Regions from separate parts of the Lysinibacillus sp. NPDC093712 genome, predicted to be linked through region 3. Evidence: riboswitches for the same ligand, from Rfam matches in the RefSeq annotation. Region 3 holds a riboswitch; each other region holds the start of a gene.

Region 1 (8,227 bases), on a different contig from region 3:
CGAGGGTCTACACGTTCAATTAGACGTTTAATAGCGCCACCCTTACCTGCAGCATCCATTCCTTCAAATACTAGAATAAGTCCAATTTTATTGTTTAGTAAAAATTGCTGTGCATTTAACATTTCATATTGAAGTACTTTTAATTTCTTTTTATATAATTTTTTATCTAGTTCAATCGATAGGTCAAGATTTTTAAGATTTTGAGCCATAAAAATTCCACTCCTTCAAATTGGTTATTTCTATTGTACTAAAGAAATATTTGGATGCATATCCAAATGGTAAAATGTAGATTTTTTAATGCAAATTCATATGATACATTGTAAGGGTTTTCCGCTATAATAAAATAGATATTATGTGACAGTCATATACTTATTTGTCTTTTCCCTATACAATTTAACACGAAGGGAGAGGAATCCTTGCCTAAGCTTATTTTAATGACAATAACCTTTATTGTCTCACTCATCCTAACCTTTTCATCCTATTTCATAAAAATAAATGGTCAATCTTCGTTAGAAATCTCAAATCGTTTTCCCGTAATGTTTGCACCTATTAATATTAGTTATATGATATGGATATTAATTTACATTTTACTCGCATATTGGTTAGTTATGAATTTTCAAAAGACATCTATTAAACAGACTGTTCTCTTTAGCAATGTATGCATTTTACAGGCGCTCTCTATTTTATTTTGGCATTATGAATTATTCATCGTATTTTTCTGTTGTTCCGTAATTTTAGTATTGTACTTGTTTATCCTTTACAATACTTACCCGCATACAAATAATGCTTTAACTGGCCGTCTGCCCATTTCAATTTATTTTGCCTGGTCTACATTTATCATGATGACAAATGCAAGTTTTACGCTAACATCTTATGAATGGCACGGTTTTGGACTTAGCAACCCTCTTTGGGCAGTTATTTTACTGTCAATCGGTGTAGCCATTGCCTTACATATTCGCTACTATCATTTCGACATTGTTTATCCTAGCGTGTTTATATGGGCCTATATTGGCATTGCATTCCATAATCGCCTTGATGAATTACTTGTGACGACAGCGGCTTTATTTTTATGTGGCGTCCTATTTGTTGGTATCCTATTTGTCAAAAAAAAACCTGCTCACCGAAAATAAATCGGTAAGCAGGTTTTTCATTTAGCCTTGTTTATCACTTGGCTATTCTATGCTTCATCTAACGAAGTTAAAATGATTGGTTTGTCTTTTGTAACAATAATTGAATGCTCAATTTGGGCAACTAATGATTTATCAGGCGTAACAAATGTCCAACCATCACCAGCTTCAACGATATGTTCTGCTTTCGCAGAAATAAACGGCTCAACTGCTAGCACCATACCTTCTTTCATAATTGTTGAATCCCAAGCATCGTAATAATTTAAAATATGGTTTGGCTCATCATGCAATGAACGACCTAATCCATGACCTGTTAAATTCATAATAACAGTTAAATCATTTGCATATGCTTCACGCTCTACAGCTTTCCCAATTTGGTTTAATTTAGAACCTGCTTTTACTTTTGTCATAGCGCGATCAAAGGCACTTTTTGCTACGTGGCAAAGTTTTTCTTTATCCTCGTAACCTTCCCCTACTACAAATGAAATACCTGTATCTGCAAAATAGCCATTCAGTGAACCGGATACGTCAATATTTACAATATCCCCTTCTTGTATAACACGTTGTCCTGGAATACCATGGGCAACTTCCTCATTGACACTAATACAAGTGTATCCTGGGAAATCATATTCACCTTTAGGACCAGAAATAGCTCCTGCTTCAGCAAACATGCGGCCTGCAATTTCATCTAATTCAAGTGTTGTCACACCCGGTTTTGTAGCTGCCTTCATTGCCTCACGAATTTCTGCACAAATGCGACCAATTTTTTTAAAGGCTTCAATTTCTTCTTGCGTTTTTACAATCATTTTTAACGTCCCTTTCATCTAATATCTATTCATTAATATAACATAACTTTATATGTCCATAACGCCAAACGCTTTAATTATTCTATGCTAACATTATTTCATAAGTGCCATGCAAATAATAATCAGACCTTTTTTGAAGTTCTTCCACTAAAAAATAGCGACCAAATCACGTGGAGATCTTGGATTATAAAAAAATTAGCATACTAAGTAACACTTAGCATACTATTTTCACTTTTAGGACAGTCTTATAGTGTTTAAGATTTTCGCTGCAATAATTGTGGCGCAGCTGTAAATAATAGCACAGCAACAATTGCTGTTAAAATTGTTGCTGGAAGCATGTATGTTCCATTGTAAATGATTGAATAAATCCATGCGTTTTGCTCGCCAGCATATTCTGCAAAGAATACTGCACCTGCAAATGTGTGCGCAAGATAACGTAGGAATCCAGCTAACACCGTACCAATGACAATATAAACGGCCATTTTCTTTTTATTTAAAGCTGTTGCCGCTTTTAATACAGGTTCACGAACGATTGCCGCTAAACCTACTACGGTAAATGCTACCCCGTAATCTAGTAATCCTTGAAACCAGTGCACAATATAAGCACCAAACATTGTTTGCATAACACCAATCAATAGCCCGGTTGTGAGCCCTGACAAGAGGCCCCAACGAAATGCCATTAAGATGATAGGTATCATTACTAAGCTTACCGAGCCACCTTGTGCCCATACTTTAAAGGAAACTTGATCGAGTACAAGTCCTACCGCTGCGAAAATTGCAATTTCCACCAGCATGAGTAATCTTTTTTTGTCCATATTATTATTCTCTCCTTTGTTCCGATGTAGGATACAAGAGCAGGAATAGAAATCAATTTGATATGCATGTCAATCCGGCATAAAAAAACGATGCCAGGACAGAGCCTCACATCGTAAAAGTGTCGGTTTCTATCCACATCCCTACGCAAGCATTAACTTACAGGTTCGAAGAGTAAAGGCATTACGTGCCCAGTCTCAGCTGACATCATCAGCTCCCCTTGTGGTCGTTACATCTAATTTTTTTGTTGAACACCCTCATTGTACGCAAACACTTTTGCAATTACAACCTTTTCAACATTAATTTTTTTGAAACTTTCGAGTTTTCTATGCGTAAATAATTAAAAAGGAGGGACTACTATGGAGAATCCAAAAATTTTATCTGCCTTTAGTTATCTCAGTATTTTTTTTGCACCATTTATCGTTCCGTTAATCGTTTATTTTGTGTCAAAGGATAGTGATGTCAAGAGACACTCCATCAAAGCACTTATTTCTCATTTAATACCGTTTGTCTTTGGTATCATTTTCTTTATCGTCTTTATATTTTCTACAATGTCATTAAACACGTTTGATCCTTCGTCTAATGGGAATACATTTATTATCATATGGTTTGTATCTTTTGGTATTTATTTACTCGTTTCATTAGGCATTGTCATTTGGAATATTGTTCAAGCTGTACGAGTTATCCGTTAAAATTTAGTACTAAGGAGCTGTCGTATTCATGAAAGTATCAAAAGTAGTTAAAACTGCTATAAAATTAGCGCCCATCGTTATTCCGATTGTCAAAAAAGTGGTCGCAGCAAAAAAAGGAACAACTCCAAACGTAACGACACACAAAAAATAATAGCCAATGGGCTCCTATAACGTAAAAACCCACTTCGCTTTCTGGCAGCGCAACATTCTGTAAGTCGCAGGAGGCTTCGTAGGTTTTTACTTTGTTATACATAAATTGTTTGAGTGACTGGCACTTTTGTTGGTCTAACGCTACTAGCAGTGCCATAAGAATTCAGAATTGTTTGAGTGACTGGCACTTATTTTACTTCAAAATGTGTTGTACTATGTCCGCTCAACGTTTTTTCAACGTGTAATACTGCCGGCATAGCAGCCTTTAACTCGGCTACATGTGAAATAACACCAATCATTCTTCCAGAGTCTTGTAAATCAATTAGCGTGTCAATCGCTTTATTTAACGCTTCCTCATCTAATGAACCGAAACCCTCGTCAATAAACATTGTTTCGATACGAATATTACCTTGGAAGCTTTGAATTACATCGGCCATACCTAATGCAAGACTTAATGATGCATTAAACTTTTCCCCACCTGATAATGTTTTAACATCTCTTAATTGGTCTGTGTACGCATCATAGACATCTAAGCCAAGCCCACTTTGCTTCGCATGTTTCTCTAATCTATCTGAACGGCGCAATTCAAACTGTCCATTGGATAAGTGGGATAAACGAATATTTGCTGCCGCAGTGATTTTATCTAAATAATTAATTTGAATATACCGCTCAAAGGAAAGTTTTTTCGGATTTTGACCATTCAACACTGTGTAAAGCTCTTTTACACGACCTGCTTCTTTTTCAAGTACACGGATTTCCTTTGCCGTTTCCTCTACTTTATCAATAAAGTCAGCACATGCCTTTGCATAGCTTTGCGTCTGTTGTAAGGTTTTAAATGCTTCTTCATATGTGGCACGGAGCATCTCAAGCTTTTCCTCTAATACTGTTAGATTTTGCTTCTCTTTTCCTTCAAGATGCTTTGCTCCGTCCTCCATTTGTTGCTGTAAGGAATGTAGTTGTAAGGTATAATCACGACATGCTTTACGTAAATCATCAATTTGACTAACGCTACGCTTCGCAGCAGCATAGTCTTCATACGTTGCAAAACCAACATCTTTCATGCTTACTAAAAACTGTTCACGCTTGTCATTCAGTTTATAAAGCAATTCCTCATATGCTGTTTTAGCTAGTTCTTCTGCCATTGATGCTTTATTTGTTGCTTCCTTCGTCGTTTGTAAGCTTTGTTGTATTGCGTTCCAAGCTGACTGTAACGCCATTTTTTGCAATCCCACATCTGCAATCGTTTGTTTTAAAGCTCGTAATGACTGTACATGTTCGGGTATTTGCTTTTGCTGTTCTTCTACAATCGCTTGCTGTTTTATTAAGTCTTTCGATTGCTCTGCAAAATGTTGCTCTAATTGTAATTGTTTTTGTTGTAGCTGTTCATTTTTTTCGTGTTGCCCCTTTAGCTTAGCTCGCGCGACGGCCAGTTGGTCATTCACTATTTTTAAAACAGTAACTTGTTGTTCAATAGCGTGTAAAGAAGTTGTCAGTTCTAATCGATCAGCTACTGAAATATGATAAGCATCTACTTGTTCAATTGCCTCTAGAAGCAGTTTTTTAGTCGATTTTAACGTCGCCTCTTGTTCCAAATATTTACGCTCTATTGCATTGGTCATCGCTCGTAAAGATTCTAGCTCCGCTTCATCTACTACTTCTAGCGGTTCTCTATGTGTTAGTTGATGTGTTGTACTACCGCAAACGGGGCATGGATCTCCGTCCTTTAACTTAGCTGCTAATATACTTGCCTGACCGGTAATCCATTGTTGCTCTTTTGTTTGCAGTGCTTGCTTACTTTCTTTGTATTGTTGATGTGCATTAGTAACAGCTTGCTCAGCTACTTCAATCGCTCGCTCATATTTTTCAATTTGGGCTACTAGTGTTACTTGCTCTTTCAGTAATGGAAGCTGTTCTAAATAGCCTGCATATGGTTCCATCTGTTTTTCATATTGCTCAATCGTTGCTGTTAATTGTCGAACTTGCATTTGTTCTTTTTCTAAAATATTAAGATTATCAGCTACTGCACGCTTGGAACTTTCGACAAGCTGTTCTGTTATTTCTAATTGCTGCTGATTACTTTCAAATGCCTCAAATTTCGGCACTAATGCTAATAGCTCTATTTCCCGTTGCAATATTTGCTGGCGCTCAGGCTCTTTTGCTTCTTCCTCTGTATACAATTGTTGCGATTTCTTCAGTTGTTCCACTGCATTTTGGTGATTAATTGTAGCTTGCTGATAAAGTTGTTCTTTACGATTTTGTTCTGTCCGTAAATCTACACACTGTTGTTCCAGCATAATGAGACGATCTGCTTGCTCTGCTAACTGTATTTCCTGTTCCATAGCTGTATACTTTTCTCGTTGTTGCATCAGCAATTGCAAACGCGCTTGCCTTTGTGCCTGTTGATCGAATTGTTCATTGAGCGCCTTTGCCATACTGTAATATTCTTGTTCTTTTTGATGATTTGCATAAGCTTCTTCATAGCGTATTTGTTCTGTTCGGATACTAGCACTATAAAAAAATTGCTCCTCTTCAAGGGCATTTTTTAGCTGATGCATATTGTCGGTATTATTGCTTATACAAGTAAATAGTGTTGATGATCTGTGTGGTAAAACGCCTGCAATTTGCCCAAGTAAATGCTCTTTTAATTGCTGGGCACGTTCTAAATCCTTTTCCGCTTCTTTTCTTTTTAGATCTAGCTTTTTTGTCATTGCACTAAAACGATCCGTTTTAAAAATCTTACGTAAAATCACTTCTTTATTGGTAGAATCTGAAGTTAAAAGTTTGCGAAACTCTCCTTGTGGCAACATTACAATTTGACTAAATTGATCTTTTGTTAGCCCTATAATTTCCAGCAACTTTTTATCTACTTCATTTGTTTGCTGTTTCTCCACAATACTAAAGTCTAATTTACCATCCTTCATTTCTGCTAACTCAACTTTTTTTCCTGTAACACTTTTATTTTTTGCTTTAATATGGCCCGGCTGACGTACGATTTGATAAACTTTACCTCTCATTTCAAAAACCAATTCTACCGAAGTATAAACATCATCTGCAGCAAAACCGCTTCGAAGCATCGCTGTATCCTGACGATCTTCTCCGCTTCCTGATCCATAAAGCGCATAACAAATGGCATCAAAAATTGTCGTTTTACCAGCACCTGTTTTTCCTGATATAGCAAATAATCGATATTCCCCAAGCTGTTGGAAATCAATAATTTCTGTATGTTTGTAAGGACCGAAAGCAGTAATAGTTAACTTGAGTGGTTTCATCGAACTGCCTCCCGTTCCTCTTCTAATAATTCCTGTAGCATTTCTATAAATAAACGTTCAGTTTCTGAGTCAGGCTGTTCACCTAAAATATCAGCATAAAATCCTCGGAATAAATCAATATCATCTACTTTTTCCATTTCAATTGCTTGTATTTCATGGTCTTCATGCATTCGTGACGCTTTTCGTTCAATATGCATTGCATGTGGAAATACTGTACGAATTCGCTCCATCGGTGAAGCAACGGGTGTGGCGTCTGTTAAACGTACGAAAACATAATCATCACATGGTGGTAGTTTTAATAAATCGTCCATCGAGCCCTCTACCACTCGTAGATCACGTCTTGGCACAAGTTTTTGTTTAGTGACTTCTACGTTTCCACTTGCATCTAGTTCTACAATTAAAAAGCCTTTTTCATGTAAATGTTCAGATAACGAATATTTTAAGGGAGAACCCGCATATCGGATCGATTCATTCAATACAAAATGGGCTTTATGGAGATGCCCCAGTGCCGTATAGTTGAAATGTTTAAATAGCGCTGCATCCACACAATCAGACCCACCGATAGATAGTGGACGCTCTGAATCACTCGTGTTTTCTTCTTCATGGCCGTATTTCGTCACAAAGGCATGTCCAATAAAAACATTACGCTTTGTAGTATCCATCGTTTGTTTGATATGTGCGATAATTTTTTGCATTGCATCTTGATGTGATTGAATCGTCTCATCTTCTAGCATAGTACGGACTGAAGCTGGCTCTGCGAACGGCACAAGATGAAAATGGACCTCACCGAATTCGTCTGTTAGTACAATAGGTGAATGCTCTTTTGTAAACTGGCCTACTATATGTAATCCACTATCACGCATTACACGACTACCAAAATTCAATCGACCTGCACTATCATGATTACCGGCGACCGCTAACACAGGAATTTTCTTCTCCAGTACAATTTCTGCTAAAACATCATTCAGTAAATTAACGGCCTCTACAGGTGGCATTGAACGATCATATAAATCTCCTGCTACAATAATTGCATCCGGTTTTTCTTTATCAATGGCTTGCATAAATTGCTGTAAAATATAGTGTTGATCTTCAGTCATATACATCCCTTGTACAAGCTTGCCTAAATGCCAATCGGCTGTATGGAATAATTTCATTGTATTTGCGCCTCCTGTCTTTTTCTTTTATTTTATCATGCATTTAACTATATTCTTGCTTTAAGACAACATCTTTTATATGGAAAAAGCCTCAATTGTTTCTGTGCCTGTCACTCGTTACAGCACTCGGCACGGTCGCCTTACAATGTTTCAGCCTTCTATTTCGTAAAAATCCACTGCGCTTTCCGCGGGCTCAGTGTAAGCCGCAACCCTCGC
Region 2 (8,227 bases), on a different contig from region 3:
GTGCCATTGTTTATGTACTTTGGGTGGACTTATTGGCAAGAGCGTGTGCGCCTGAAAAAAAGTCATCTTGTTGTCATGAGCATTCGTGTAATAGCAATTGGTTGTTTGGTCTTTGCACTCGCAGCGCCCTATATTTTATTACCAGTAAAGGACGAGCAAGTATTATATTTAGTTGACCGTTCTGCTTCGATGAATAACACAGAAGCGGAAATGACTAGTTTTATAGAGGAAAGTTTGAAATCGAAAAAGGATGAACAACTTGCAGGGATTTACTCTTTTTCATCAACTCTCCAAACAGAAGCGATTTTATCGAAATCATTAAAGGAAGTTCCCAAATTTACTGAAATCAAAGGAACAGACCAAACGAATATTGAGCAAAGTCTTCAACTTGCTACAGGTATTGTCGATCCTAAAAAGGCAACAAGACTTGTTTTACTAACAGATGCCAATGAGACACAAGGGAGCGCGCTAGATTTTGCAACGAAGCTAAAGGGCTCCAATATTAGTGTAGATGTCGTTCCATTTCATCAAAGTGTGACGAATGATGTGTCGCTAAAAAGCTTTGTTACACCACAAGTAGCTTACGTAGGTGAACAGCAGCAGCTTGTTACGGAAGTAAATGCTACAGCTGCAGGACAAGGTGAACTATTACTGTACGAAAATGACAAACTCATTCATCGCGAGTCAGTAGAACTTGCACAAGGTTCAAATGTTTTCACATATAAACATACGGCAACTGCAGAGGGGCTTGTAAAATATGAGGCACACGTGCAAGTTGGACAGGATGCTATTTTTGAAAATAATAAATTAACAAGTATTACAATGGTGCAAAGTGAGCCGCGTTTACTCATTGTTAATGGCTACGATACGGCATCACCAATTGCTGCAGCTCTAGGGGCGAATTCAATCTCCTATGATGTGATAGATGCAGCAAGCTTGCCAAATGAACTTTCTAGCTATTTGCAATATAACGCTATTATCTTCGATAACGTACCTGGACACTTAGTCGGTGAAGCGAAGATGAGCGTTATTGAGCAGGCAGTCAAAAACTTTGGTGTTGGCTTTACAATGGTCGGTGGTGAAAATAGCTTCGGCTTGGGTGGCTATTTTAAAACGCCGATAGAAACCTTATTACCTGTTGAGATGGAGATAAAGGGTAAAGAGCAATTGCCATCGCTAGGACTTGTCATCGTACTTGACCGTTCAGGAAGTATGTATGGTTCAAAATTAGAGCTAGCAAAAGAAGCGGCCGCACGATCAGTTGAAATGTTACGCGATGAGGATACGCTTGGTTTTATTGCCTTTGATGATCGACCTTGGGAAATTATTGAAACCGGACCACTTGGTAATAAAGAGGAAGCAGTTGATACAATTTTATCGGTGACTCCAGGTGGTGGTACGGAAATATATAGCTCACTCGCAGCGGCATATGATAGTTTGGCAGATTTAAAATTGCAGAGGAAGCATATTATTTTATTAACTGACGGACAGTCACAATCAGGCAATTATGAAGATTTAATTGAAAATGGTAAGGAACAAGGGATTACACTTTCTACAGTGGCGATTGGGCAAGATGCAGATGGCAACTTACTACAGTCATTAAGTGATATGGGCAGTGGTCGTTTCTATGATGTTATTGATGAACAAACAATTCCTTCAATTTTATCACGTGAGACAGCGATGATTTCCCGTACTTATATAGAAGACAATCCATTTTACCCTACCATTTATAATGCAGCTGGATGGAATGCACTCTTTGCAAATGGTGTGCCACAAATGAATGCATATATTGGTACGACAGCAAAGCAGGGAGCTGCAGTAATAGCCGAAAGCGAGAAGGAAGACCCTGTATTGGCTCAATGGCAATATGGACTTGGTAAAACTTTCGCTTTCACATCAGATTCGACAGGGAAATGGGCTGGTGACTGGGCAAGGTGGCAAGAATGGGGATCATTTTGGCAAACAATCATTTCGCAAATGCTACCAAGTTATAATGATGTAGCCTATGATGTACGTCTTGATACAGATGGCTCATTTATCATCACGGACCCGACAAATGAAGCTGCCTTTTTAGATATTGTCGCTGTCGATGAATCTGGCGAGGAGCTTGATTTGCAGCTTGAAACGATTTCTGCCTCGCAAGTACGTGCAGTTGTCCAAGCTAAACCAGGGTTGATTTTTTTCCGTATTGCTGACGAAGAGCAGGCCATTTACCAGGCTGGACTAAGCGTACCGTACAGTGCAGAATATGAATTACGCCCTGTGAATGAAACACTTGTCGAGCAACTAACGAAGCAAACTGGTGGCTCTGTCTTGAAAGAACCACAAGACGTGTTCCGTAAATTCACTAACAAAGGAGCAGAGCGCCAAAATATTGCAACATGGTTACTATTAACGGGGATGCTGTTATTCTTTGTAGATATTACGATTCGACGCTTTGGATGGAGCTTCATAACAAGACATAAGCAAAAAGAAAAGTCTGTAGATGAAGCAACTGTACAGGCAGAGGACACGAACGTTGCACAGTTATTAAAAGGGATGAAAAAACGCTCTTAATTAAAAAACGATGGTACATTGCTAAAAGCAATTGCCATCGTTTTTTTATACACATAGCTACTTCGTAATAAGAATATGCGATGCGTTTTTTCGTAGACTGCTAGCAATCAAAATACCAAGAAACGCCCCAATTAAACTAGATGTAAAAAATGCAGGCATAAAAAATAATGCTCCTACGGACGTTCCCATTAATAATTGCGCATATGGTACAGCAACGAACGAGGCAAGGATACCCGTGCCAAATATTTCACCAATACCAGCTAGCCAGTTGTTGCGACTGTATTTATAAGCAAAGGCTGCACATGCCGCACCGATGACGCTTCCAGGAATCGCTAAAAGGGAGCCTGTGCCTGTTAATATACGAATCAATGCTGTAACTATAGCAACGACGATAGAAGGCATAGGACCTAATAGAATGGCGCAGATGACGTTGATCGCATGTTGTACAGGATAAGCACGAGCAATGCCAGTTGGAATGGAGACAAAAATAGAGCCTGCTACTGCAATAGCTACTAATAAAGCCATAGTAGTTAGTTTTCGAATAGACATGATAGTTACTCCTTTAAGTTTTGTGTGATGAATCGCCGATAGAACCCAGTGAACCGCCGGTAAAATGCGAGAAATCGCCGATGAAAATCCTGAAATCGCCGATAAAACCGGACAAATCGCCGGTAGACCTCGCAAAATCGCCGATAGCACTGTCTAATGAATATAAAAAAGCCGCTTCCTTGTCACGAAAGGAAGCGGCCTTGCATTTTTAAATTACACGAAAGCAAGCGTCGCCACTTCCCTCCGCTAGTGTGAACTAGATCAGGTTCAAAGGGTCCGTATATGAGCATATACGTCTCAGCCTTGTAAAGACTCCCCTAGTGGTGTTAAACGATTTAATTTTTCGATAATAAATGTACCATATTACAAATAATTGTCAATGGACTAATTTGTATCGGGCTGCATAAGATGCGGAGCCTTTTTCAATGTCCAAATGAGCGCTAATAAGAAGCATGTCATTAAAATAATTGCCCCAAATATATAAGGACTGTTCATATTCCAATCGAATAAAAGACCCGCAAGTGCAGGACCAATCATATTTCCAAGACTCATATAGGCATTGGTAAGTCCAGCGGCTAAACCTTGTTCATTGCCAGCAAGTTTAGAAATCAGTGTGTTGACGGCTGGGCGAATAAGTGTTGTTGCCGTTGAGAAAATCGTTGCGACAACTAAAATAAGTGCAAAGCCAGAAACAAATAATATGAGGAAAATAGCTACAGCAGCAATAAATAAATTGACTAATACAACTTTCATTTCCCCAAAGCGCTTAAAGAGTGGTGTTATGATGAACATTTGTACAACAACACCAAATGCGCCACCGACAGTTAAAATTATCGCAATATCGGTAGGTGTGTAGTTAAATTTGTCTGTCACAAATAATGATAATGTCGTTTGGAAATTGGCAATGCCGAACGAGAACACTAGCATAATAATCAACATAACAAAGTATGGCATTTGGACTGAACGTGCCATCTGCTTCACAAGATTGTCTTGCTTTTGTGCTTTCTGAGCTGCACTTGGTTTTGTAGAAGGTAATAACAACAATGAAAGGATAGAGGCAATAATAGCAGCTCCTCCAGCCATAAAGAATGGGAAATGCAAACTAACTTTAGATAGGAATCCACCAATACCTGGTCCAATCATAAAACCAAGAGACATCGCGGCACCTAACATGCCCATTCCTTTACCTCGTTCTTCATACGTTGTAATATCTGCTACAAACGCCATAATTGGAGGTGCTACAAAGGCAGAACCTAAACCTCCTAAGAAACGAGCAACAAAAAGCATCCATACGTCTGTAGATAGCCCGAACGAAATTTGCCCAATACCAGTTACAATCAGACCAAAAACAATCAAATTTTTTCGACCATATCGATCCGAAAGATTCCCAGCAATTGGAGAAAAAATGAATTGTGCAAAGGCGAACGTTGCAATTAACATGCCAAGAACTTGTCCTGCTGCACCAAATATGTGTAAGTACTTTGGCATAACAGGAATAATAATTCCGATACTCCCCATTGCGATAAACATATTAAACATTAAAATATACAAAGCCGCCTTGTTGGACTTCTGCTGGGTCATCGAATACCCCCCTTTTTTCTATTGAAACATTACTACAGTCTATCATAAAGAAATATTGCTTGGCTATTGGATTATAGTCGTAGATGAATGACCTGGTCATCGGAACAAAGACATTATTTTTCCTCTGAATAATACCGTTGATTTCCGCTACGGGCGGTCGCTTTCCGCGGGCACACTGCAAACCGCAACCCTTGCTGTCGCGCGACTTGTTGCGTCTTACATGTTGTGCGTTCCCGCAGGAGTCGCCGCCCTCCGCTCCAGTCAACTGAACATATCGGAAGTGAAATTCTATATTAGAACTATTAAAAGAAAAAATGACAAAAGACACCAAGTATTTGAACTCTTGATGCCTTTTGTCGACTCTTTGAGAGAGAAAAATATCTTTTTTTCATTAGCATTTATCGAATACTCATTTTAAATTCCAAAAATAATTCATTGTATTTGCCTAAATATTCTGGACCAAGGTTTTTATATACTTCTAATTTTTTGCGTTGCTCCTCGGAAGGGTAGAAGCGCTCATCCGTTACAACTTCTTTATCCATTAAGTTCATCGCTGCAATATTAGGAGTAGAATAGCCTACATAATCAGCATTTTGAGCACCAGATTCCGCTTTCAACATAAAGTTAATAAAAGCATGTGCACCATCAACATTTTTTGAAGTTTTCGGGATAACCATATTGTCAAACCATAAGTTTGAGCCTTCTTCTGGAACAGCAAAGTCTAAGTCTTCATTTTCGAATAACATATCTGCTGCTTGCCCAGACCATGTGAGAGCGACAGCCGCTTCGTTATTAATCATTAAAGGTGTAATTTCATCACCGATAATTGCTTTAACGTTTGGTGCGAGTGTAATTAGTTTATTTGTAGCCTGACGTAACTCATGGTCATCTAGCGAGTTAAGGGAATGACCAAGACTATTTAAGCCCATACCAATAACTTCACGTGCACCATCTACTAAAAAGACTTTACGTTTTAACGATGGGTCCCATAAATCTTCCCAAGAAGAGAAATCTAAGTCACCGACCAAATCTGGATTATAGACAATACCTACTGTGCCCCAGAAATAAGGAACAGAGTATTCATTGTTATCATCAAATGGTAAATCGAGAAAATACGGATCGATATTTTTAAAATTAGGTATTTTCGTTTTATCTAACGGAAGTAGTAAGTTTTCTTCCTTCATTTTTTCAATCATATATTCAGACGGCACTGCAATATCGTAAGCCGTACCACCTTGTTTAATTTTCGTCATCATTGCCTCATTTGAGTCAAATGTTTCGTAAATAACATGGATACCCGTTTCTTTTTCGAATTGCTTTAGCAAATCAGGGTCGATATATTCTCCCCAGTTAAAAATCGTTAATGTATCTTTACCACTTTTACCACCGTTCGCACTCATTGCGTCAGCAGCGTACATTAAAAGGGCGGAAACGACAAGAATAGCGATAGTAGCTTGAATTAAAGATTTCATTGTTGTCCCCCCGTTCTTTTACTTGTACGGCTTGAAAAGAAATAATAGCCGACTACAACTAATATCGTTACGAAGAATACTAAACCTGAAATTGCGTTAACAGTTAAAGAAATACCTGCACGAGCCATTGAGTAAATTTCAACAGATAAAGTACTAAAGCCATTTCCTGTTACGAAAAATGTTACGGCAAAGTCATCCAATGAATAAGTTAAAGCGAGAAAGAAACCTGCAAATATACCAGGCTGGATATACGGTAAAATAACGCGCATCATGACATCTTTTTTTGTAGCGCCAAGATCTAAAGCTGCATCAATTAACGACTTATTCATCTCTAGCAATTTCGGTAAAACCATAAGTACGACAATAGGAACACTAAACGCTACATGGGCTAATAATACCGAAGCAAAGCCTAGTTTAATGCCAACCATTGTAAATAATATTAAAAAGCTTGCGCCGATAATAACATCTGGACTAACGATTAACACATTATTTAAAGAAAGTAGGGTATTGCGCATTTTCGAATCTTTTACCGTAACAATACCGATTGCTCCTAATGTGCCAATAATTGTCGAGATAAGGGCAGAAAGCAGTGCAACAATTACCGTATTAATTAATATAACGAGTAGTCTTGAATCCTCGAAAACTGCCTTGTAATGGTCCAATGTAAAGGATTGAAAGTTAGTCATGGAATCCCCACTATTGAATGAGTAAAAGACTAAGTAAAATATAGGTGCATACAGGACGATAAAAACAATGGCTAAATACACTTTTGCAGATGTTGAGAGTTTGCTCATCGTACGCGACCTCCTTTATCCTTCTGACCTGTAATTAGCATAATAATCACCATGAATAAAATTAAAAATACGGCAATCGTTGAACCCATGCCCCAGTTTTGCGTCACAAGGAATTGCTGTTCAATTGCTGTACCCAATGTAATGACACGATTCCCTGCAATTAAGCGAGTAATCATGAATAGTGATAAAGCTGGAATAAATACAACTTGAATCCCTGATTTAACGCCATCCATCGTCAATGGTAATACGACGCGACGGAACGTTGTAAAAGCAGATGCACCTAGGTCGCGGGCTGCGTATATAAGCGTTGGATTTAGACGATCCAATGAGTTGAAAATTGGTAAAATCATAAATGGTATAAAAATATAAACAGATACAAAGACAAAGCTAATATCTGTGAATAGCATTTGCTTCGGATCAAAGCCGAATACTTTAATCGCTGCGTTAATCGGACCATATAAACCAAAAATCCCTATAAACGCGTATGTCTTTAACAATAAATTAATCCAAGACGGAATAATAATGAGCAACAGCCATAGCTGCTTGTGTTTTGTTTTTGTTAAAAAATAAGCTGTCGGATATGAAATAAGCAGAGTAAAGAATGTTATTAGAAAAGCATACCAAAATGAACTAAGTGTCATTTTTAAATAGACAGAAGAGAAAAATGCTTTGTAGTTATTAAGCGTAAAATTGCCATGTAAATCTAGTAGGGAGTAGTAAACAACGAGAGCAATTGGCGCAATAACGAAAAGTGCAATCCATAAAACATATGGAAATAACGCTGATTTCGAAGTTTTAGTTTGCATCTTCGTCATCTCCATAGGATTCTAGACGTTTATCGAACTCTTCCTCAGTTTCATTTAAACGCATTACATGAATGGCTTCTGGATCAAAGTCTAATCCTATTTCTGTCCCTACTTCAGCTTTTTTCAAAGAATGTACAAGCCACTCATTGCCAGCCTTGTCATATGTGGAAAGCTCATAATGTACACCACGGAATAATTGTGTATCTACCTTAACAATTAATTTTCCTTTGTCGACTGTTGTAATTTCTAAATCCTCTGGACGAATGACAATATCGATTTTCTCATTTGGTTTCATCCCTTGGTCAACACATTCAAACACTTGACCAGCAAATTCAACTGTAAAATCTTCTATCATAACACCGTTAACAATGTTTGATTCTCCGATAAAGTCGGCAACAAAACGGTTAATTGGTTCATCATAAATATCTACTGGTGTACCTGATTGTTGAATTTGACCTTCACTCAGTAC
Region 3 (8,227 bases):
GCATCTACAGGATCTACTAATAGGTCTTGCAAAGCATCCTGTCGATATAAAGAAACTGGTTGCTCTGTTAAATCTGCTGTTGCTGCGGCTAATCGGATAAGTAACTCATCAACTTCCACACCAGATGCCTCTATTTTTCCATCGAGTAAATTCATAACAGTTAACAGTAAGTTACCAGTGCCAACTGCTGGGTCCAACATTGTTAGTTTTTCTTTTGCTAATTGATCCGCAAAAATTTGTTCTACGAAATAGCCAACTAATAGACCAAGAGTATCTGGCGTCATTTGATGATTTGGCTGGGAACCTTTTCGCATACCTTTTAAAATAGCAATTTGAATGGACTTGCGTACGTCTTCTTTCGTTGCACCTTGCTGTGAGAAATCTACATCCCCATCAAGCCAAGCCTCTAGTCCATCAAGTACACCCTCTAATAAAGTCGTATCCTGCTCTTTTTCTATTTTTTCTGCATGCTCATTTAGCATCCCAAATAGTTTTTCAATCTTTTCCATACATAACTTCCTTTCACGCAGAAAAGAGCCGTGACAAACTCTGTCACAGCCCTTTTGTCTAGTATTATCTTAGCCTAAAAGAAGCAAATTATGCTAGTGCTTTAACTGCTGCAATTGCTGCTTCATAGTTTGGATGATCTGTAGCCTCAGGTACATACTCGACATAAGTCACTTTTCCAGCTGCATCTACCACAAATACTGCACGTGCTAGAAGACGTAATTCTTTAATATATACACCATATGCTTCACCGAATGAAAGATCGCGATGATCTGAAACTGTTTGAACTGCATCAATTCCTGCAGCACCGCACCAACGTTTTTGAGCAAATGGCAGGTCAACAGATACTGTATAAATAACTACGTTATCTCCTAAATTTGCAGCTTCTTCATTAAAACGACGTGTTTGTGCATCACATACACCTGTATCTAATGACGGAACAACACTAAACAAACGAATTTTACCTTCTGAATCCGTTAAAGAAACAGGTGATAAATCATTTGCTAATACTGTGAAATTCGGTGCTTGGTCTCCAACCTTTACTTCGTTACCTATTAGTGTTACTGGACCTTTTTTAAATGTAATTTGTGCCATGAAAACGCCTCCTAATCATCATATGTACATAATCTTACTAAATGTAGGGAATTAATTGCAACTAGGACAGCTTATTATAGTGCAAACTTTGTGAATGTTGCACTATGCTACCTATTTCGCATTTCAAATTCCAAAAGAAAAAATGTTAGAATGACTGAAATCAATCTAACACTTTTCTAGTCAGTAATGTTCGCTATGGCGGTGCTTTCCGCGGGCACAATGTAAGCCGCAACCGTCGCTAATCGCGCCACCTGTTGCATCTAACGTTTTGTGCTGTTCCCGCAGGAGTCACCGCCTTCGCTACCATCAACTATTTTACATAATAGAAATTTATGAACTACTTTATCCCTTTTTAAAAATTCAAGTCTTTCCCTGCTCAGGATTCTTCCAATTTATCCTCTACCTTTTCAGGCTCTTGCTCTTTTTCTGTTTCCTGAATTGGCATAGTTGGTTGTGCTGTTTCTTTCGCTACGTATACTTTTTCATGGACAACCGTCGTATCTGCAAAATAATCATGGATGCCTTGGTTGTCAGGTAAAATCGCCACAAAAATATAAAGTGGCATAATGATGTTACTAATTAAACGACCAATCCATTCTCTGAACAGCACATCTGACCATGTAAGTTTGTCATGCTCTAGTGAGATAACGCGTAGCCCGAAAGCCATTTTCCCTAACGTTTGCCCAAAAAATTTCGTCATTAGTACAAAGTAACAATAATAGAGAATAGCTGAAATTATTGAGATAGGTGCATACCAGACCGAATCCGATAGCGACCAGTCCATTAAGTAAAATATCGGATTGACAACGATGCCAACAACAGCTGAAATAATTAATCCATCTAAGACAAATGCCCAAAAGCGCACCCAAAATCCTGCTGTCTTCAATTCATAAGTTGTAGTCACTATTGGTGTCGTTGGCTTATCTAACAGTTCTTGTTGTATCGAGGGTGTCCCTTGCAAAACGAATTCATTGTTTGTCATGGTATGCCCTCCTTAGTATTCACCATATAAGTACATCATTTTAGGTGCCTTGTATTCTGTCATAATTTTCATTAGCATTTTTTCTTCAGCCGATGGACCAAAAAGAGAGCTTACTTTCATACCAATTAATGACGGTAGGCCACCTTGATCATAGCTGTATTCAAATAAAACTGCATCCTCTAAATCGTAATCTTGGCGTAAAGCTGCAATAGCTGCTTGCTCGTCACCAATTTCATCGATTAAGCCTGCTTCAAGTGCCTTTGTACCACCAAGAATTCGACCATCCGCCACTTTTTTCACGTCAGCTTCAGACATATTACGCCCTTGTTCAACAATATCAACGAACTCTTCATATGATTCGTTAATCATATCTTGCATCATAGCGCGTTCTTCTGCTGTAATTTCACGCGTTGGACTCAGCATGTCTTTATGTTGCCCAGATTTAAACGTCTCAAATTTCACGCCAACTTTTTCTGCAAGTTCCTGATAATTAATAGATTGCATAATTACACCAATTGAACCTGTAATCGTATCACGGTGTGCATAAATTTTATCTGCTGGTGCTGAAATGTAGTAGCCACCTGATGCTGCCATCGAATCCATTGACACATAAATTGGAATTTGACGTTCCTCTTTAATTTGTAACAGTTTTTTATAAATTTCTGCCGATTCCTTTACACCACCACCTGGTGAATTAACACTAAGAACAATACCTTGTACTGAATCATCATTTAAAATATTGTCCAACTGATTTAAGAAAAACTGGTGATCATAAGCAACGGTTTGCCATAATGTGTTCGATCCAACATCTTGAATCGTTCCATCAACTTTTAAATAGGCAATACGCTTACTATAATCTTCACCTTCAATAACCGTTTCATAAACATCTAAATTATTTCCAGCGACAATGCTGTCAAAATTACTAAAAAAGTCTGATTTAAATATTGCAAAAATCGTATTAATCCCTAAAGAAAATACTAACAACACAGCTGCAATAGCCAAGGCTATCCACCTTTTCACATTCATACAAACGCCTCCTCAACACGTTATACGTCTAAATATCCAAAACGTTTCACTTTTACGTAATTTTTATGTAAAAATGTTCGGTTGTTTATTATTTTACTATAAATAAATGGGGCTACAACAAAAAATCAAAAGTTCATAAAAAAACATGAACTTTGATTTTCCGACTTTATTTCCTAGGAAATATTTATTGATGTGTGTAATGCGCTTTTTCTTGTTGTCGTAATTCGACACGACGGATTTTACCAGAGGCAGTCTTCGGTAACACTTCTACAAATTCAATCGCACGTGGATATTTATAAGGTGCAGTCAATAATTTCACATGGTTTTGTAACTTTTTAATAAGTGTATCATCCCCAGTCTCATCTTCACGAAGGACTATAAATGCCTTAACAATATTTCCTCTTACTTCATCTGGACTAGCAACAACAGCCGCTTCCTTTACTGTAGGATGTTTCATTAATGCATCTTCTACTTCAAATGGCCCTATTGTATAGCCTGAAGAAATAATGACATCATCTCCGCGGCCCTCAAACCAAAAATAGCCATCAGCATCTTTATATGCACGGTCGCCGGTTATATACCATTCTCCGCGGAATTGTAGGTTTGTGCGTTCAGGATCTTGGAAATATTTTTTAAAGAGTGCAGGTGTTTCACGATGCACTGCGATATCCCCAACAACACCTTCCGATACAGGATGTCCTAGGTCATCGATTATTTCTACTGTATTTCCTGGTGTCGGTTTACCCATTGAGCCGACGCGCGCTTCCATGCCAACCATTGTCCCAACAAGTAATGTATTTTCCGTTTGCCCGTAACCATCTCGAACTTGTATATCAAACGTTTCGGAGAACACTTTTACTACTTCACTATTCAGTGGTTCACCTGCTGATACAGCTTGGCGAATCTCGCTTAAATTATAGTCCTGTAAATTATTGAGTGCTGCCATAAAACGATACTCTGTCGGTGTACAACATAATACATTTACTTTAAATTTTTCAAGCAATGACAAATAAGTTGATGCATTAAATTTACCTTTATAAACAAAGGCTGTAGCACCACTGCCTAAAGTTGCTAGGAATGGACTCCAAATCCATTTTTGCCAGCCGGGTGCAGCAGTAGCCCATACTATATCATTTTCTTGAACACCTAACCAATTCGGTGCTGTTGTCCGTAAATGAGCATAACCCCAGCTATGTGTATGAACAGCTGCCTTAGGATTGCCAGTTGTCCCACTTGTATAGGCTAAAAATGCATTGTCTGTACTTTTTGTCGGTGTAGGATTCGTATAGTCTGTAGGGTGCTCCTCCATTTTTTCAAGCAACGGTTGCCATGGTGCATGAGCATGACCAATAACATATTGCATAATACCCTTTAAGTTTTTTACTTCGTCAAATTGCTCAATATATGGCTCGTAGGCAATTATTCCTTTTGCATTTGCATGTGTAATTCGATATTCGATATCCTTTGTACGCAACATTTCTGAACTAGGGATAATCGTTAAGCCCGCTTTCAATGCCGCTATGTAGACGATATATGCCTCGACAGATCTTGGAACCATAACTAAAAGCACATCGCCTTTTTTTAGTCCCTGCGTAGTAAATACATGGGCCGCCTGATTTGCTTTTTCAAGTAAAGTTGCATATGTAATGTGTTGAATTTCTTCATGATCATTATAAACAATTAATGCATTTTTAGTAGGGTCTTGAGCATATTTCTCAATCTCCTCAACAATGTTATACCATTCTGGTGCGATTAAATCCTGTCTTTTCATAATAACTGCCTCCTTATTGCTAGGTTTATTATAAAACTCATTTTTTATGATTTTCAATGGATGAACCTTATTTTAAGAAAGTCATGACAATTATCATGGTTTATTATATGGCATCAGTCACTGCTTTCCAGTTAATGATAAAATGCTATTGAATACTGTGGATAGGTATGTTACATTTTGGACAACTAAAAACTTCATGATTGCGGGGGGACTCATAGCGAGTTGAGAAGGTAAAACCTGACCCTTTGAACCTGTTAGTTAATACTGACGTAGGGAGCAACACACATCTTATTATTGATGATAAGCTCTTTTTACGTGTATATTTCGCACGAAAAAAAGAGCTTTTTTGCATGCTTACGTCCGTCCAAAAAAGGAGGACTACGATGATTTTTCAAACTATTCGTAAAAAACAGCCACTCATTCATTGTATTACAAATTATGTTGTAGCAAATTTTCAAGCAAACGGCTTATTAGCAATTGGCGCTTCGCCTGTAATGGCAGATGAATCTCTGGAAGTTGAGGAGATGGTATCGATTGCATCAGCCTTATTGATTAATATTGGCACGCTTACTACCCGTACAAAAGAATCGATGTTACTTGCTGGAAAAAAGGCAAATGCGCTAGGTGTACCGATTATTTTGGATCCAGTTGGTGTTGGAGCAACAAATTTACGTAAACAAGTGGTACAGCAATTATTAGAAGCCGTTCATTTTGCTGTTATTCGTTGTAATATCGGTGAGCTTGCCGCTATTGCTGATGTTCATTGGCAACAAAAAGGAGTAGATAGTGGCAGCGGTTCAATATCTGTTGAAGATAAAGCAAAAGAAATTTCTAAAAAATATAATTGTATCGTTATTGTAACTGGTGAAAAAGATTTTATAACTGACGGAGAGCACTCCCAATGGATTATTGGTGGACATGCTCGAATGACAGAAGTTACAGGAACTGGTTGTTTGTTAAGTGCCATTTGCTGTGCAGCTTATATTGCAGGCAATGAGCCATTTTCTCAGTTGTGCAATACATTAACGTGCTATAAAAAAGTGGCTGAACATGCCGCTTCATCTGCGCCATATAACGGTGATTTTGCACTGTCGGTCTTAAATGAATTACACCGTTTATCGAAAGGCGGTGAAAAATAATGCATATTGTAACGACAATAGCCGGCTCAGATAGTGGTGGTGGCGCTGGTATCCAAGCTGATTTAAAAACATTTCAGGAATTAGACGTATTCGGGACATCCGTTATTACTGCTTTAACAGCACAAAACACATTAGGAGTGAACGGTGTACTTCCAATTGAACAAGCTTTTGTAAATAAACAACTTCATTCACTTCTAGATGATTTTTCAATTAGTGCAATAAAAACAGGTATGCTTTTTTCCTCTGATATAATTCACACAATTGCACGAGCTATGTCTAAGTTAAATATTCCGCTTATTGTTGATCCTGTAATGATTGCCAAAGGTGGCGAAAACTTATTACAACAAGAAGCAGTTGAGGCATTAAAAAAAGATTTATTACCTCTTGCGACAATCGTAACACCTAATATCCCAGAAGCAGAGACACTGACTGCTAGAAAAATACACAATTTATCAGACATTCAGCAAGCTGCTCAATCATTATTAAAATTAGGTGTTCAATGTGTCATTATCAAAGGCGGACATTTACATGACGATCATTTTGCAACAGATTATGTATTTTTTGAAGATGGCGAAACATTTTCAATGCAATCTACTCGAATTGCAACGAAAAACACGCATGGAACGGGCTGTACATTTTCTGCTGCATTAACCGCTTTTATTGGTCAGAAAATGCCTTTAAAACAAGCGATTATTGAAGCGAAAAAATTTATTCAACTAGCCATTAGCCATGATTTATCGCTTGGAAATGGCAATGGACCAACGAATCATTTTGCTTACAAAAAATTTCATGATACTTGCGAGGTGACCATACATGAAACGTAGTGACTTACAGCTTTATTTTATAATGGGCACAGCGAATGTGAAAAATAGACAACCTTTAGAAATACTTGAGGCTGCATTGCAAGCAGGTATTACGATGTTTCAATTTCGTGAAAAAGGACAACATGCTTTGACGAATGAGCAATACGAGCATTTTGCACGTCAATGCCAAAATCTATGCAGGAAATATAACGTTCCCTTTATCGTCAATGATGATATCGACCTTGCCCTAAAGCTTAATGCAGATGGTATTCACATAGGTCAAGATGATTATCCCGTCTCACTAGTACGACAAAAAATTGGACAAAGGATACTTGGTGTTTCTGTTCATACAGCTACTGAATTGCAAGTTGCTTTAAAATACGGAGCAGATTATATAGGTATTGGTCCTATTTATGCAACCACATCTAAAAACGATGCCAAACCACCTTGTGGAACGGAATTTTTACATCAAGCACGTAGCATGTATCCGCTGTTGCCGATTGTCGCAATTGGTGGCATTGACTGCCAGAATGCACCTGCTATTATTAAAGCAGGTGCAGATGGTGTCGCTGTTATTTCTGCTCTTTGCGAAAGTAATGACATTCAAAAAACGGCTTCAACTTTCAAATCATTGTATTTATAGCTTTGTTATATGTATGCGCGTAATCGTGTGGCATAAAAAAACTAAATTTAAACAAACTAAAACCAGTGCCTTTTACGGTCACTGGTTTTAAGTTCAATAATTACTTATTCTGCAATTATTGGTTTTTTGGCATACCTTTTAATTGAGATTCTGCCATTTGTACAAGACGTTTAGTGATTTCACCACCAACGGAACCGTTAGCACGAGCTGAAGCGTCAGCTCCTAATTGAACACCAAATTCTTGTGCAATTTCGTATTTCATTTGATCAAGTGCTTGTTGTACACCAGGTACTGCAAGCTTGTTTGAACTACCATTGTTGTTTGTCATGTCTGTCTCACCTCCTTGTGATTATAGAATGTGCGATATTTGTTTTTTAATACGAAAAAAATAAAGGTAAAATGTAACTCTAAAGGAAATTGACTAGAAAATAAAAAAAAGAACCGCCCCAAATACGTTTTTGAGACGGTTTCCTTCTTATTAAATGGCGTTTTTAAATAAATACAAAACAACGATGAATTTATTTGTTACGCCCGTAATTTTTTTATAAAAGATTTGCAAATTTATCTGTAGGCTGCTCTTTTTTCGGGAAAATGTAAACTTCACGGTTTTTCACAGCACGTTCAATTAGGTCATCGAAATCAGAAAAGCTTTCATAATGCTCTACTTTTTCAAGCTTTGGTTTCGTTTTCGGACTAGCAGGTGTGAAAATTGTACAGCAATCTTCAAATGGCTGAATCGACGTTTCATATGTGCCGATCTTC
Region 4 (8,227 bases), on a different contig from region 3:
CGAAGCTGCACGTGCAGGCGAACACGGACAAGGCTTTGCAGTCGTTGCTGATGAGGTACGTCAGCTAGCTGAAGAGTCAAAAATATCCGCCAATCAAATTATCAATTTAACTACAAATATTCAGCAAAACACAAGAGAAGTAGAAAAAGCTGTGAACGTCACAGTACAAAAAGTTGATGAAGGCGTTACATACATTCATAATGCACAAACTGCCTTTAATGAAATAATGGATGCAATTGAACATATGGCATCTGAAATTGAAGACGTTTCAGCTTCCACACAGCAAATTTCTGCCGCTACTGAAGAGGTTGCTGCATCAGTTAATGAAATGTCATCTGTGGCAAAAAATGCGGCACAGCAATCCGAATTGATAGCTGCGGCAATTGAAGAGCAAACATCAATCATTCAAGAGGTTAACGCTGTTGCAAAATCATTAAGTGATGAGGCAACAACCCTTCAAGAAGAGATAAATAAATTTAAAGTCTAATAACCAGCATAAAAAGAATAAGTGTTAGATTGACTGCAATCAATCTAACACTTTTTTGCTATATACGCTGTTATCCGATACGACGAATACTTTTCGCACCGTCTACCGTGCTCTAGTTTCTATTTCTTTATCATTGATACAGTCTGCTACCAGCATCTTTGAACTCTTTTGCCTTTTCCTGCATCCCTTGATGGATAGCTTCTGTCGTATTTAAATCTTTGTCCTTAGCATAGTTTCGAATATCTTGAGAAATTCTCATACTGCAAAACTTAGGACCACACATCGAGCAAAAATGTGCCGTTTTTGCTCCTTCTGCTGGTAAAGTCTCATCGTGATATTCTACAGCTCGCTCTGGATCTAACGATAAATTAAATTGATCGCGCCAACGAAACTCAAAGCGCGCCTTTGAAAGAGCGTCATCTCGCTGCTGTGCACCAGGATGACCTTTAGCCAAATCCGCTGCATGTGCCGCAATTTTATATGTGATAACACCTACACGAACATCTTCTCGATTTGGTAACCCTAAATGTTCCTTCGGTGTTACATAGCACAGCATAGCTGTTCCGAACCAGCCAATCATTGCTGCGCCAATTGCTGATGTAATGTGATCATAGCCAGGAGCAATATCGGTCGTTAGAGGACCCAATGTATAAAATGGTGCTTCTTTACAAACTTCCAATTGCTTGTCCATATTTTCCTTAATAAGATGCATTGGCACATGCCCAGGTCCTTCTACCATCACTTGTACATCGTGCTTCCAGGCAATTTGCGTTAACTCACCTAACGTGTCAAGCTCTGCGAACTGTGCCTCGTCATTGGCATCTGCAATTGAGCCAGGTCGTAAACCATCCCCTAACGAAAAGGCAACATCATACGTTTTCATAATTTCACAAATTTCTTCAAAATGAGTATATAAGAAATTTTCTTGATGATGGAATAGACACCACTGTGCCATAATGGAACCTCCACGCGATACAATGCCGGTTACACGATTAGCTGTAAGCGGTACATAGCGCAGCAACACACCTGCGTGAATCGTGAAGTAATCAACCCCTTGTTCAGCTTGCTCGATTAGCGTGTCACGATACACCTCCCACGTTAAATCCTCAGCAACGCCATTTACCTTTTCAAGTGCCTGATAAATTGGCACTGTTCCAACAGGCACAGCAGCATTACGAATAATCCATTCGCGGGTTGTATGAATGTGCTTACCAGTAGATAAATCCATAATATTATCAGCACCCCATCGTGTTGCCCATGTCATTTTTTCAACTTCCTCAGCGATGGATGAAGTTACAGCTGAATTTCCAATATTGGCGTTAATTTTCACGTGGAAGTTACGGCCAATAATCATCGGTTCCGCCTCCGGATGATTTATATTAGATGGCATTATAGCACGCCCTGCTGCAATTTCTGCACGTACAAATTCTGGTTTTAAATTTTCGCGAATCGCTACAAATTCCATTTCTGGCGTAATAATTCCTTGTCTTGCATAATGCAGCTGTGTCACATTACAGCCTTTTTTCGCACGTAAAGGTTTGCGAGAAAGCTTTGGAAAAACATTTTCCTTTATGCGCGGGTCATCCGCGTTGCGGAATCCATTATCCTCGGGCTTAATGGTACGTCCCTCGTATTCCTCTACATCGCCCCGTTCTTTAATCCACGCACGACGCAAAGCTGGTAAACCTTTTGTAATATCGACTTTGTAAGTTGGATCTGTATAAAGGCCACTCGTATCATAAACTCGTATAGGTGCATTATTCTCTTCACCAAAGCTACCCGTTGTGGGGCTTAGCTTAATTTCACGCATTGGCACTAATATATCTGGACGTGATCCTTCTACATATACTTTTTTACTTCCGTCAAAGCTTGTCATAATGTTCATGTTTTTTTCGCTAACTGTTGTCATTTACTATTCCGCTCCCTTTTACGTAAATTATTAAAAGGACCGAATCTAGCCCACTCCAACAAGTAGCATTACAAATAAAAAGCCGAATCCAAAAAAATATTGGATCCGGCTGTACATGTAAGGTTACATTTATCGCAAAGTTCAAGGAGTGCGAAGTTCATTAACTTTCCCACGCTGGTATGAGCCAGATCAGGTCCAAAGGGTCAAGAAACCTCAATGCGTTTCCCTCTCAGCCCGACTCATCGGACTCCCCTAGTTAAGCTATTCAGTTTGATGCTAGTGTAACAGATATTCCTAATAGATGGAAGTCATTAAGTAAATAGTATTTCTGCCATATAAATTACGATTGTTACTGTAATACAGCTAACAATTGTTGAAAAAAGCACCGTTTGTGCAGCGGTTTCTGACCCTAAATCATATTCTAGGGCTAGACTCGAGCTATTACGCGATGTTGGGAATGCACTTGCAATAAAGAGCGATTGGGCCACAACGCCATCTAAGCCGAGTACAAAAATTATTAGCAATGCAACAGCTGGACCTACTACAAGTCGTGTAAAACAGCTGACAAACACAGTTCTATTGAACATTGATTTAATTTCAAGCTGAGATAGTTGCGCACCGAGCGTAATAAGAGCAACAGCGATAAACCCATCAGCAACGTGGTCAATTGGAATACGGAGAAATTGGGGAATGCCAATATTAAAGAAATTCATTGCCACACCGATAATGAGCGCATGAATAATCGGCATTTTCAAGAAGTCCTTCACAATGGCCATACCTGATTTAGTTGAAGAAATTAAATTATATAAACCATATGTATAGGTCGTTACATTTTGAAAAATAACGAGAATAACTTGAATGGCCACCCCAATTGGTTGTGTCACAAAAATCATTTGCGCCACCGGAATGCCATAGTTACCAGAGTTAATGAGTACAACACTATTTTTAAATACCGCTGCCTCTGTTTTCTTTAAACCTAGCCCCTTCGCTATAAAATGACTAAGCACCATTTGACTCCCAATAAAGAGCACAATAAATAATGCCACTTCACCGAGCACCGATAGTTCCACGTTCGTTTCATATAAATTTACAAATACCGCTGCTGGCATAAAACAATATGTAATAAGCTGGGATAGCGCTTTTAAATTAAATTGAAATTTCCTCTGTAAAAACGCCCCAAGTACAAGCAACACCAAAATTGGCGCAACAATTTTAAAGAAAATCATACCGAGATACATCATGGAGGTGGCCCCCTTTCATCTTTCTATAGTAAAACTGTTCCCAAACTGGGTCAATGCCCTCTCCGCTCTAGCTGTTGACATAAAAAGAGACTGTCCTTGGAAAAGGACAGTCTCAACGTGTCTACAAAAAGCATCAAGAAGTTTTACCGGCGATTTCTCAAAGGTTATCGGCGGTTTCCGAGGGTTTATCGGCGATTCCCAAGGGTTTATCGGCGATTCCCAAGGGTTTACCGGCGATTCCCAAGGGTTTACCGGCGATTCTTCCACGTTTTACGGCGATTCCCTCGAGATATTCACTTTGCTTTCGAGAAAATTCAATAGCTTAATTATGCAAGTTTAAATCGATTCACGACTTCTTGTAGCTCTTTAGAGATTTGATTCATATTATTAATTGATTCTGCAACCTTTTGCATTTCTGCCTGTTGATCCACAGCAGATGCACTTACTTGTTCAGCAGAAGCCGCAGTTTCCTCTGAAACGGCAGAAATACTTTGAATCGCTGTAACTGCCTGATCTTTTTGCTCTAACATTTGTGAAAGATTTGACAATAGGTCATTAATTGCCGTTGCAATAGAATGAGAAAGCCCATTATTATCTTTAAAAGCTAGCTCTGTATTTTGCACTGATTCATTTTGGGCTTGCATCAAATTGGCATTTGAAGCAATAACAGAAACCGTTTGCTTCGCGTCTTCTAGAATGCTAGTCACCGTTTTCTTAATCACTTCTGTTTCGTTTTTAGACTGTTCCGCCAGTTTACGAACTTCTTCTGCTACTACTGCAAAGCCTTTTCCATGCTCTCCTGCACGCGCAGCCTCAATACTTGCATTTAACGCTAGTAGGTTGGTTTGCTCCGTTATCCCTTGAATGGATACAATAATTTGGTTAATATTTCTGATGTTGCTAGATAAAGATTCCATCTGATTTTGAATGCGGACATTCATTTCATTTGTTTCAGCATTTCGATCACGTAAGCTTTCAACTTCTTTCATGCCCTGCTCTGTAGAAGCTTTTGTTTTCATCGACAGCTCATCCATTTGCTTGGAAAGCATTGTAATAGCGTCAATTTGATCGGATAAATCAATCATTCGATAATTTGTTTCTTCCGTATCCTCTGATTGTTTCGAAGCACCTTGCGCAATTTCATTAATAGCTACAGATACTTCCTGATTTGAAGCGACAATTTCATTAAATGCTTCATTGACTTCATCTGATGATTGATTAAGTAATGTTGAAGAATTTAATACCGTATGGATGGCATCATTCGTTTTGTCCAGCATATTATTATAGGCTACTGCAACAGCGCCAATTTCATCTGATTTTATAAATTTTTCATCTATTTTTTTAGTTAAATCGCCTTCTGCAGCCGTTTCAATGGATGCACGTAAAACTTTCAAAGGCTTTAACTGTTTAAAGATAAACATCGCACTGGCAGCAGCCATTAAAACTATCATAATGATTGCAGCTACAATCGTAACGATGAGAACTTTATTATACGTTTCTAATATTTTGGATTTAGGTAAAACTAACTGCACTGACCATACTTCGTCAATGTTTTCTAACATCATTGGAGCAAAAGCGTTGAATGATTCTTCTCCAAGCTGCTTAGAGTCTACATACAGACTATCTAGCACCCCATTGTCCATGGATTGTTTAACACTTGTCCAATCAATAGCATCTTGCATATTCGTCCCGTCTAGCTTTTCGTTAATACTATTTACTGTTAACATACCTTGATTTGTAATAATTCCTGCATAACCACCATCAGGAGTAATGGATTCAGCTAATCCCTTTAAAAAATCAACAGATAAATCTGCCGTTAATACGCCAAAATTTTTACCTGAGGCATTAACTAGAGGTACTGCAATTGTCGTCATTGATATCGTTTTACCATTCACGCTATAATCATACGGCTCTGTAAGCACAGCACGACCTTCTTCTGTTGGTATACGATACCAATCAGCCGCATCCGTTTTGTCAATTCCCTCTATAGCATTAGTAGAAGTCTTGTTTCCATCTTTAGTTAAATAAGGTATGAAGCGATTATTTTGATCTATTAATGCAGTGTCGATAGTTGGTCCAACTTTTACAGCGCCATTATCAAGGACGGCACCTACACCAAGTAAGTCCTCGTTTTTCATTAAATTAGTTTCCAGTATATCCATTACACTTTCTGTTGAGAGCTCGTCATTTTTTTGCATTGCTTCAACAATACGTTTTGTCGTTTGTAATGTATCATTGGCTTTCTTAAACCGTTCGCTCATCTTCGCAGCAGATAATTCTGCGTTTTGAAGCGTTGCATTTTCTGAATCATTGACACTTTGATTATGTAGAATAACACTTGTAACCAATGTATAAGCAATAAATAACACTAAAAATAATCCTAAAATTAAAGAAGAGAGTTTTAAAGCAATACTTTTTGGTTTTTTCATTACAAACACCTCCATTTTTATAAAATAATCATAATGTATGGACCTATGTATCACAACAATAAATAATCTAATTTTACCAAGTCAATTAAAGATTTCTAATAAAATAAGTGATTTTAGGACTAGGATCTAATATCCATCCCCATTTTTACTAAATTTTATTAAAATATGTTATATTAAGTAATAAATGCTATGATCGGAGTGAATAAATTGAAAAATAAAGCACTAACTACTTTAATGGCAACCGCTATTACAGCAACCTTAGTTTGGCCCATCCCAAATGCCAGTGCTACTTCTAGTGAAGTAACTGCAAATCAATCACATTTCAATGATCTTCAAGCAAAAGGGCGAGTAGCTACATCAATACTTTCGGGAGAAAAGTCACTTACCATTACAAATGTGACATCCGATACAGTTCGTACTTCTCTAGGACAATTCAAAATTAGCAATGCACTAAAGCCAATTTTTAAAGCTACGAATCGTCAAGCTTTAATGAATGCTGATGCGACAGTAATTGTTAAAAACGATGAAATTACAAGTATTACTGCACTGACATTAAAAAATGCTGGTACAAACAAAAAAGCTGTAGTTTTTGATGGTGGCGATGCTAAAATTGCCGGAGATGTAACGGTAAATGCTGATTACATTAAAATTTTAAATTTAAATATTGCAAGTGAGCTTACTGTAACGAATCGAGTAAAAAAAGCAATTACAATTGATAACGTTTCCATCGGGGATACTATTACTTTCAAACCTTTAGCCACTAGAAAAATAGAATGGTTATACGCTTCACTAAAAGATATTGAAGCACCTAATATTATCGTACAACGCACTAAGTTAAACATTACTGCCGATAAAATCGTCCCATCTATCAATGTGAAAGACAAAGTTACTTCATTTGAGGTGACGGCTGATGTAAAAAAATTGGTGATTGATGTTGAAAATGATTTTAGCCTATATGGAGAAGGTAAAATTGAAGAAGTGATTGTCAAACATGGAGCGAGAGTTGCTTTAGATTCTGCACATCAAATTAACAAAGTACAGGTGGACGCTAAAAATGCAAAAGTGACCATGCCAATCGTTAACAAGACTGAACTGAGTAAACTAGTTTCTTCTCCTCCATATGTTACTGTATCAATTAATGGTAATGAAATTTTATTTTCTGATAAATGGACAACACAAGCTGAACGTACAGTATTCGAATCTGCCGTAGCCAATGCAAGAACAGTAGCCAATAATACAAATGCATCACAAGAACAGGTGCTTAATGCTATTACGCAGTACAAAAATGCTTTAGCAAATTATCAAGCTGTCCAAAAGGACGGCAAAAAGTATTCTGCTGGCGATAAAACTACGCTTACAACACTTATCAATTCTGTTCAATATGTCACTGTATCTTATAATGGCTATGAGTTAGCTTATAATACACCTTGGACAACGCAAAGTGAGAAAGATACTTTAGTTTCTGCTGTCACATCAGCTCAATACGTCGTAAATAATTACTATTCAACATATACTGATATTTCAAATGCAATTACTAATTTAGAAAATGCCATTTGGAATTATAAAAATGCTTATAAATACAGCAACAACGGATACTATGTTGATAAAACATCGTTAACTTCACTTATTAATTCCATTGCATATGCACAAGTTTCACAATATGGAACTGAAATACCGTATTATCAACAATGGACAACACAAGAAGCCAAAAACATCATAGATTATTCTATTCAACAGGCTTATTACGTCATAAATAACTCCTATGCAACCCAACAAGAAGTGACAAATGCAATTAGTAATTTACAAAGTGCAATCTATTATTATGAGAGTGCAAAAAACTACGGCTCCCAGACTTATTAATTGAAGGGACTCTGCTCTACGTAGAGTCCTCCAGAGTGTTGACAAAATGCATCAAGAAGTTCAAACCCTTGATGCATTTTGTCATTTTTTTATCTTTTTGATGCTCATAAAAAGTAAATTTCTCTACCAATGCTACGTTCAGTTGATTGAAGCGGAGGGCAATGACTCCTTAGGGACGCACAAAACATAAGACGCAACAAACAGCGAGTTAGCAAGGGTTTCGGCTTACGGAGTGCTGAGCGGAAAGCAGCCACCCGTAGTGGAAATCAGCCCGCTCTCTTTATCACTGTAGAAATTTCGG

What was found. Region 3 has a riboswitch for thiamine pyrophosphate ahead of thiM (hydroxyethylthiazole kinase). Riboswitches for the same ligand answer to the same signal wherever they lie in the genome.
Region 1: linked by a shared signal. The riboswitch ahead of thiT (energy-coupled thiamine transporter ThiT) and the one ahead of thiM (hydroxyethylthiazole kinase) in region 3 are both predicted to bind thiamine pyrophosphate.
Region 2: linked by a shared signal. The riboswitch ahead of thiW (energy coupling factor transporter S component ThiW) and the one ahead of thiM (hydroxyethylthiazole kinase) in region 3 are both predicted to bind thiamine pyrophosphate.
Region 4: linked by a shared signal. The riboswitch ahead of thiC (phosphomethylpyrimidine synthase ThiC) and the one ahead of thiM (hydroxyethylthiazole kinase) in region 3 are both predicted to bind thiamine pyrophosphate.

The regions. Positions count from the first base shown of each region.
Region 1 is NZ_JBNNUU010000008.1:97,970-106,196, reverse strand. It holds gene ACQKNX_RS21470 (polyphosphate kinase 2 family protein) at 1-209, opposite strand, end outside; gene ACQKNX_RS21465 (hypothetical protein) at 417-1,130, shown strand; gene map (type I methionyl aminopeptidase) at 1,178-1,933, opposite strand; gene thiT (energy-coupled thiamine transporter ThiT) at 2,188-2,748, opposite strand; TPP riboswitch at 2,870-2,977, opposite strand; gene ACQKNX_RS21450 (DUF4870 domain-containing protein) at 3,106-3,438, shown strand; gene ACQKNX_RS21445 (hypothetical protein) at 3,467-3,589, shown strand; gene ACQKNX_RS21440 (AAA family ATPase) at 3,777-6,857, opposite strand; gene ACQKNX_RS21435 (exonuclease SbcCD subunit D) at 6,854-8,011, opposite strand.
Region 2 is NZ_JBNNUU010000003.1:430,515-438,741, reverse strand. It holds gene ACQKNX_RS14740 (VWA domain-containing protein) at 1-2,556, shown strand, start outside; gene thiW (energy coupling factor transporter S component ThiW) at 2,614-3,105, opposite strand; TPP riboswitch at 3,327-3,434, opposite strand; gene ACQKNX_RS14730 (MFS transporter) at 3,490-4,686, opposite strand; gene ACQKNX_RS14725 (ABC transporter substrate-binding protein) at 5,085-6,158, opposite strand; gene ACQKNX_RS14720 (ABC transporter permease) at 6,155-6,952, opposite strand; gene ACQKNX_RS14715 (ABC transporter permease) at 6,949-7,758, opposite strand; gene ACQKNX_RS14710 (ABC transporter ATP-binding protein) at 7,748-8,227, opposite strand, start outside.
Region 3 is NZ_JBNNUU010000002.1:924,191-932,417, forward strand. It holds gene ACQKNX_RS12100 (class I SAM-dependent methyltransferase) at 1-509, opposite strand, end outside; gene tpx (thiol peroxidase) at 598-1,101, opposite strand; gene ACQKNX_RS12110 (RDD family protein) at 1,478-2,083, opposite strand; gene sppA (signal peptide peptidase SppA) at 2,096-3,109, opposite strand; gene mbcS (acyl-CoA synthetase MbcS) at 3,294-4,880, opposite strand; TPP riboswitch at 5,075-5,173, shown strand; gene thiM (hydroxyethylthiazole kinase) at 5,264-6,019, shown strand; gene thiD (bifunctional hydroxymethylpyrimidine kinase/phosphomethylpyrimidine kinase) at 6,019-6,843, shown strand; gene thiE (thiamine phosphate synthase) at 6,833-7,465, shown strand; gene ACQKNX_RS12140 (alpha/beta-type small acid-soluble spore protein) at 7,581-7,793, opposite strand; gene thiI (tRNA uracil 4-sulfurtransferase ThiI) at 8,008-8,227, opposite strand, start outside.
Region 4 is NZ_JBNNUU010000011.1:107,217-115,443, reverse strand. It holds gene ACQKNX_RS23640 (methyl-accepting chemotaxis protein) at 1-487, shown strand, start outside; gene thiC (phosphomethylpyrimidine synthase ThiC) at 618-2,396, opposite strand; TPP riboswitch at 2,546-2,660, opposite strand; gene ACQKNX_RS23630 (AEC family transporter) at 2,708-3,637, opposite strand; gene ACQKNX_RS23625 (methyl-accepting chemotaxis protein) at 3,964-6,066, opposite strand; gene ACQKNX_RS23620 (S-layer protein) at 6,274-7,926, shown strand.